3 regions of the Megasphaera vaginalis (ex Srinivasan et al. 2021) genome follow, and region 2 is predicted to be linked to each of the others. Evidence: riboswitches for the same ligand, from Rfam matches in the RefSeq annotation. Region 2 holds a riboswitch; each other region holds the start of a gene.
The links. A riboswitch is a leader RNA that binds a small molecule or an ion and turns the genes downstream of it on or off. The one in region 2 is predicted to bind S-adenosylmethionine.
Positions count from the first base shown of each region.

Region 1: another riboswitch for S-adenosylmethionine. It lies ahead of HMPREF1250_RS02915 (branched-chain amino acid transport system II carrier protein); the one in region 2 lies ahead of HMPREF1250_RS01615 (methionine ABC transporter ATP-binding protein).
Region 3: another riboswitch for S-adenosylmethionine. It lies ahead of metK (methionine adenosyltransferase); the one in region 2 lies ahead of HMPREF1250_RS01615 (methionine ABC transporter ATP-binding protein).

Region 1 is NZ_AWXA01000009.1:3,574-5,841, forward strand. It holds gene HMPREF1250_RS02905 (DNA polymerase IV) at 1-214, shown strand, start outside; gene HMPREF1250_RS02910 (hypothetical protein) at 245-532, shown strand; SAM riboswitch class I at 989-1,091, shown strand; gene HMPREF1250_RS02915 (branched-chain amino acid transport system II carrier protein) at 1,165-2,268, shown strand, end outside.
Region 2 is NZ_AWXA01000007.1:85,860-88,127, reverse strand. It holds gene HMPREF1250_RS01625 (flavodoxin) at 1-1, opposite strand, end outside; gene hpf (ribosome hibernation-promoting factor, HPF/YfiA family) at 234-758, opposite strand; SAM riboswitch class I at 933-1,028, shown strand; gene HMPREF1250_RS01615 (methionine ABC transporter ATP-binding protein) at 1,106-2,149, shown strand; gene HMPREF1250_RS01610 (methionine ABC transporter permease) at 2,130-2,268, shown strand, end outside.
Region 3 is NZ_AWXA01000025.1:33,473-35,740, reverse strand. It holds gene priA (replication restart helicase PriA) at 1-5, opposite strand, end outside; gene metK (methionine adenosyltransferase) at 71-1,261, opposite strand; SAM riboswitch class I at 1,312-1,414, opposite strand; gene coaBC (bifunctional phosphopantothenoylcysteine decarboxylase/phosphopantothenate--cysteine ligase CoaBC) at 1,590-2,268, opposite strand, start outside.

The sequences.
Region 1 (2,268 bases), on a different contig from region 2:
CAGAGATCTGGCGTTTGAGCCGATACGGCTTTTAGGGCTGACGGTCAGTCAATTGCAGCCGCTGCAAATACAGGGCGATCTTTTTTCTGACGATGCGGAAACACAGGAAAAGGTGACGGCGGCGATCGACAGACTGCAGGAACGGTTCGGCAGACAAGCGATCATGAAGGGGTTTCTTTGGGAATTATCACAAGATAGAGAGACGAGAAAATAAACAGTCAGCAACTGAAGGAGGTTTTTTACGATGGCCATATACAAAATAGCTGCGCATACGGGAACGAATGATAACGGGTATATTCAATACGATGCAGATACACGGACCGTACAGGTTCATCTTTGTAATGACGAGATCAACCGAAAGGTTTACGAGTACCTGACGACCTGCCAGACGCTTCACAACTATGTCGATCTGTCTTTTTTCGAGACGATCAAAGAACGGCCTGTCGCCAGTTGGGAAACGATGCGATTGGCGCTGGCGAAGGTCTGGATGGAACTGGGTGTGCATATTGATTGGAGCCGCAAGGTAGATTGATTCTTTTCGTCATATGCCATATGTTATGCACAAATTACATACAATCTTGGCGCCTGTCTGTGTATAGTCTTTAAATGCCCTGTTTTTCGCCGCTTTTTCTCCTTCTTTTCGAGACGAGATACCGCTTAAATTGTGGATAACTCAGATATCTCCAGGCGGAAAGAGCCGTGGCTTATCTCCTGCTATTCGCATATTGGAGAGGATAAGGCGGAATCTTGACGGGAGGCGAAATGGCTGTGTACAGGTGTTGTGATTTTGTGTATAAGTTATCCTGAAAAGGGTAAAATTTGTGTGAAGAATTGTACAAATGGCGTAATTACGCCATTTTTTACAGATGTTTTGAGCCGGTTGTCCACATTTTGGTCATGGGAAACGGCTGGTGCGAGAACGTGCACGGAAAAGGATAGGCTTGACGGGGGAGTATTTTCGGTATATAGTGAAGAAGTCTCATTACAATATGCATCTAGAGCAGCTGAGGGACTGGCCCGACGACGCTGCGGCAACCTTCCGGAAGGAAAGGTGCCAATTCCAGCGCCACGGTGATGGCGACAGATGACAATAGGGGTTTTGCAGGTGCGTCATCGTTATGATGACGCATTTTTTTGTGCAATCATTCGTTAGGGGGAATCGTCATGATTGAAACGAAAACACTTGCCGGCCGAACGGTGCGGCTACGAGACGTTTTTATTCTCGGATTTGCTTTTTTTGCGACGTACTTCGGCGCCGGCAATCTTATTTTTCCGCCGCAGTTGGGCTTGAGCAGCGGGACCGCTTTTCTTCCGGCACTGCTCGGGCTGTCCTTGTCAGGCATTCTGTTGCCTGTGTTTGCGCTTCTGGTTATTAACCGGTGCGGTGATGTGCGGCGTCTTACGGCACATGTCGGCAAGCACACGTATCATATCTTATTAACGTTGCTAATGATTATCTGTACCTTTGTTTCCATTCCGCGGACTTGCGCGACGGCCGTTCAGCTTGGCGTACAGGGGAATTTTCCCGATCTGCCTTTTACTGCCGGCGTGCTGATTTATTTTGCCGTCGCCTATTTTTTTACCTTTGATGAAGGCAGCGTTTTTGATAAGATGGGCAAATATTTGACTCCGATATTGGCGTTGATCCTCATTGTTGTCGGTGCGGCTGGCATCTTTTTTCCCTTGGGGACGCCGGCAGATCCCGTTGTGGAGAATGCTTTTGTCAATGCTTTCTTGGGCGGATATAATACCGGTGACGTTCTGGTCAGCTTCATCATGGCTTCCTTGTTTATCGGTGCCGTCGAGGCCAAGGGGTATACGACGCGGAAATCGCGCAATGAAGCGATGGTGTTGTGCGGCCTGATTACGGTTATTCTGCTTCTGGTTATTTATGGCAGTCTTCTTTATATGGGGGCCTGTGTCAGCGGAGATTATGAACAGTCCCTTGGCCGTGCCGCGTTACTTGTCGCCATTATTCAGCGCGTCGGCGGCTGGGTCATGATACCTATGGGAATAGCTGTCGTTCTCGCCTGTCTGACGACGGCTGTAGGGCAAATTGCGGCTGTCGCCAATTTTTTCAGCGCGCTGTCGGCGGGAAGAGTGTCGTATCGTTTTTTCGTTATCGTGACGGCGGCGGTATCGGCGGCAACGGCGCTTTTGGGCGTTGACGGCATCGTTACGTATATCGGGTGGATCTACAGCATTTCCTATCCGCCCGTACTGGCATTAATGGTCTTGGGGACGTTTGCCAAGGTCATTCCCAATGAC
Region 2 (2,268 bases):
TATACATTCCTCCCGGCAACAATACCAATACACTCAGTATACTTACAATCTATAAAATAATTTTTTTATTTTTCTTCATTGTCTCTCCTTCAATCTTACTATCTCCATCTTGCTTTCAGTATACAAGCAAAACGAAAACATAGCTAATACCTATGTCAACTATACACATATACTTAAGAAGCATGTTTTTTTGCAAAAAAAATCCCTTGCCACAAAGGCAAGGGATCAACTGCTCAGAATTCCGGCTCAATAAGTCCGTATTTACCATGTTTCCGTTTATAGACCACACTGATCGTATCCGTGTCAGAGTTGAGGAAAACGAAGAAATCATGACCGATGAGATTCATTTGCAGAATCGCTTCTTCCACATCCATCGGCCGTGCGGCAAATTTCTTGGTTCTGACAACTTCAAATTCTTCTTCCGGAGCGTCAGGACCTTCTACCAACGCGGCATGGAAGGAATCGCCCTTCATGCGGCGCGCAATTTTTGTCTTATATTTATGGATCTGACGCACGATCTTGTCAAAGCCGAGATCAATTGCGGCATACATATCGTCATTACGTTCTACAACCCGCAGCACGACGCCGTCGACCTTGACTGTAAGTTCAGCAATTTTAGTGTCTTTTTCAATAGAAAGAACGGCCTGCAAATTCACTTCGCTATCGAAATACTTGGTAACCTTTTTCTCATGCTTCAGTACGTACTCCTTTAATGCCGGAGTAATTTCAATATTCTTACCTCTTACAACTGCTGCCATAAAAATCCCTTCCTTTCATAAAGGAAATAAAGCTTGCACCGTATTTCCCCTTATATTTTATATATTCAACAGCAACATGCAAATTCCTGCTGTGAAAGTTTTGCAATAAACGGCAACTCCCGTTTGACATCATTTCCCGTTCATGATAAGATAAACGGCAACAGCATAATATACTGTTCATCCAGAGCAGCAGAGGGACTGGCCCTATGAAGCTGCGGCAACCCCCACTCGGGAAGGTGCCAATTCCATCGGAGATTCCGACAGATGACATGAGCTTAGTTCTGGTGCGCCGTCAACTGTTGACGGCTTTTTTTATTTTACAAACTGTGTTTTAAGGAGCTGATACCGTGATTATCCTGGAAAATATCACCAAAACTTACGGCGGCAAGGCGAAGGTCACCGCCTTAAACGGCATTGATCTGACGATCGAAGACGGCGAGATATTCGGCATCATCGGCAAGAGCGGCGCCGGTAAATCAACGTTGGTGCGTTGCATCAATATGCTGGAAAAACCGACGAGCGGCAAAGTCATTATCAATACCAAAGAGCTGACGGCAATGAACGACAGCCAGTTGCGCCGGGAAAGAAAAAACATCGGCATGATCTTTCAACATTTTAATCTCCTGTCTTCACGTACGGTTTTTGACAACATTGCTTTCCCCCTCGAATTGATCGGAGCCTCAAAAGAGGTGATCAAAAAAAAGGTCGATGAATTGCTTGATCTCGTAGACCTGACGGACCGCCAATACAATTATCCGTCCCAATTATCTGGCGGCCAGAAACAACGCGTCGGCATCGCCCGGGCCCTGGCCAGCGATCCGAAAATTCTCCTCTGCGATGAAGCCACATCGGCCCTCGATCCGCAAACGACGAAATCGATCCTCGACTTGTTGAAGAATATCAACAAAAGCCTGAACCTTACGATTGTCCTGATCACGCATGAAATGGCGGTCATTAAAGAAATCTGTGACCGCGTCGCCGTTATCGAAGGCGGCGTTATTAAAGAGCAAGGGCGGGTTGTCGATATTTTTACGGCCCCGCAATCACAAACGATGCAGGACTTCGTCAAATCCGTTATCAATACGGAAATCCCCGAGGGAATCCGTAAAATGGGCATCAGCGACCAACCGGCGCCTGACCGCAATATGCTCGTGCGCCTTCGCTTCAAAGGCGAGATTACGAAAGATCCGGTCGTGATGAATATCGCCAAAAAATCAAATGCCGCCGTCAGCGTCCTCTACGGCGACATCGACTATATCCAGGACGAGCCCTTCGGGTATCTCGTCATCGTCATTATGGGCGACATGGAAACACAAACGGCAGCATTTTCATACATCAAGGAATTACCCATTGAAAGCGAGGTTTTAGGTTATGTCCCCGGAAATCATTAAATTACTGACGCAAGGCATAGAAGAAACGGTATTCATGGTTTGTGTAGCGACGTTCATCGGCTCTTTGATCGGCATCCCTCTCGGCGTCACCTTGGTCACTTCATCGAAAGGCCATATTC
Region 3 (2,268 bases), on a different contig from region 2:
ATCATTTTCATTCCTCCCGGTAACAAAGAAAGGGAGACTCTCGTCTCCCTTTGACCGTACGATATGATAATTATAAACCAGCTTCACTGCGAAGTACAGCCACTTTATCCAGCTGCTCCCAAGGCAGATGAAGATCGTTCCGGCCGAAATGGCCGTAAGCGGCCGTCTGCTTATAGATCGGACGCTGCAAATCAAGCATTTCAATGATGCCTGCCGGACGCAGATCGAAGTGTTTGCGGATCAAGGCGACAATCGTGTCCGTGTCGACGTGACCGGTACCGAACGTTTCCACATGGATCGAGACGGGATGAGCCACGCCGATGGCGTAAGCGAGCTGGATTTCGCACTTATCGGCAAGACCTGCCGCAACGATGTTCTTAGCCACATAACGGGCGGCATAAGCAGCGGAACGGTCCACTTTCGTAGGATCCTTGCCGGAAAAGGCGCCGCCGCCGTGGCGCGCCATACCGCCGTAGGTATCGACGATAATTTTGCGTCCAGTCAGCCCGGAATCACCTTGCGGACCGCCGATGACGAAACGGCCCGTCGGATTGATAAAGAGCTTTGTCTTTTCATCGAACAGTCCATCGGGAATTTCCGGTTTGATGACATTTTCGATCAGATCTTTTTCGATCTGTTCCCGCGTCACTTCCGGACTGTGTTGCGTCGAGATGACGATCGTGTCGATGTGTACGGGTTTGCCGTCTTCATATTCGACGGTGACCTGCGTTTTGCCGTCAGGACGAAGATAGGTCAGCACGTCTTCCTTGCGGATTTTTGCCAGGCGACGAGCCAAACGATGAGCAAGTGAGATCGGCAGCGGCATGTACTCGTCCGTTTCATTGGTCGCATAACCGAACATCATGCCCTGGTCGCCGGCGCCGATGGCGTCGAATTGTTCGCCGTTGCCGGCCTTGGCTTCAAGGGCCTCGTCAACGCCCATGGCAATATCCTGAGATTGTTCGTCCAAAGAGACAAGGATACCGCAGGTATCGCAGTCAAAACCGTACTTGGCACGGGTGTAGCCGATGCCGCGTATCGTCTCACGGACAATATGGGGAATATCGACATAACAATTGGTGGAAATTTCTCCTACGACATGCACCATTCCTGTGGTAATCAGCGTTTCGCAGGCTACGCGGGCATGTTTATCTTTTGCCAAAATGGCATCCAGAATGCTGTCGGAAATCTGGTCAGCTATTTTGTCGGGATGTCCTTCTGTTACGGATTCGGATGTGAAAAATTCACGATTTTTTACCATTACCATTCCTCCTGTAAAAAAATTCCCCTCTGCAAAAGAGGGGTTCTTGTTACCCATCTTCCAGTGAAAGCACTGTTGGAATTAGCACCTTTTCAATAGTGAAGGTTGCTGCGGCGTCATCGGGCCAATCCCTCTGCCGACTCTTGATGGAACATATGTAATTTACGGTACTTAGTATTATAGAATAAGGACGAAAAAAAAGCAATAGATCGCCGTCGTTTTCCTATATCGCAAGCGCATGAAAATCATGCCTTCCAGTCTCGTCAAACGACACAGACGAGGACACTTTGCGGCTTGCCTAAAGTATCCTCGCCTCCACGTTTTTATTTTACGCCTCAGCGCTTTCTTTCGCAGCGACCAAAGCGGCGCCGGCGCTGATGATCTTTTGCGCTAATTCAAACTTGCTCATCATTTCCATCGCCTCGCTGCGCCCGTCAGGGAACAAAAAGGTCGCTATATTCGTCGTCCCCTGAAACCCGGCGCCGGCGACGCTGACATCATTGGCAACAAGCATGTCGAGGTTCTTTTTCTTCAACTTACCCATACCGTATTCGATGACATTGGTCGTTTCAGCGGCAAAACCGATCAGTACCTGATGCGTTTTTTTCTGTCCCAACCCATACAGAATATCAGGGTTCTTAGCCAGTTCCACAGTCAACGTTTCCGACGATTTCTTAATTTTATTTTCCGCCGGCCTGGCAACGCGATAATCGGCAACTGCCGCTGCCTTGACGACCAGATCGACGGAATCGTAAATCTCCTCGCAAGCGGCCTGCATTTCCAGTGTCGTGCCGACATCGATGCGATGCACGCCTAACGGCGCCGGCAAAGCTGACGGAGCCGCGACGAGAGTCACATCGGCGCCGGCCAGCATGGCCGCTTTGGCAACGGCAAATCCCATGCGGCCGCTGGAACGATTGCCGATATAGCGGACCGGATCGATCCGTTCCCGCGTACCGCCGGCCGTGACCAGCACTTTTTTGCCGCGCAGCAGCGCCGAACTGCAG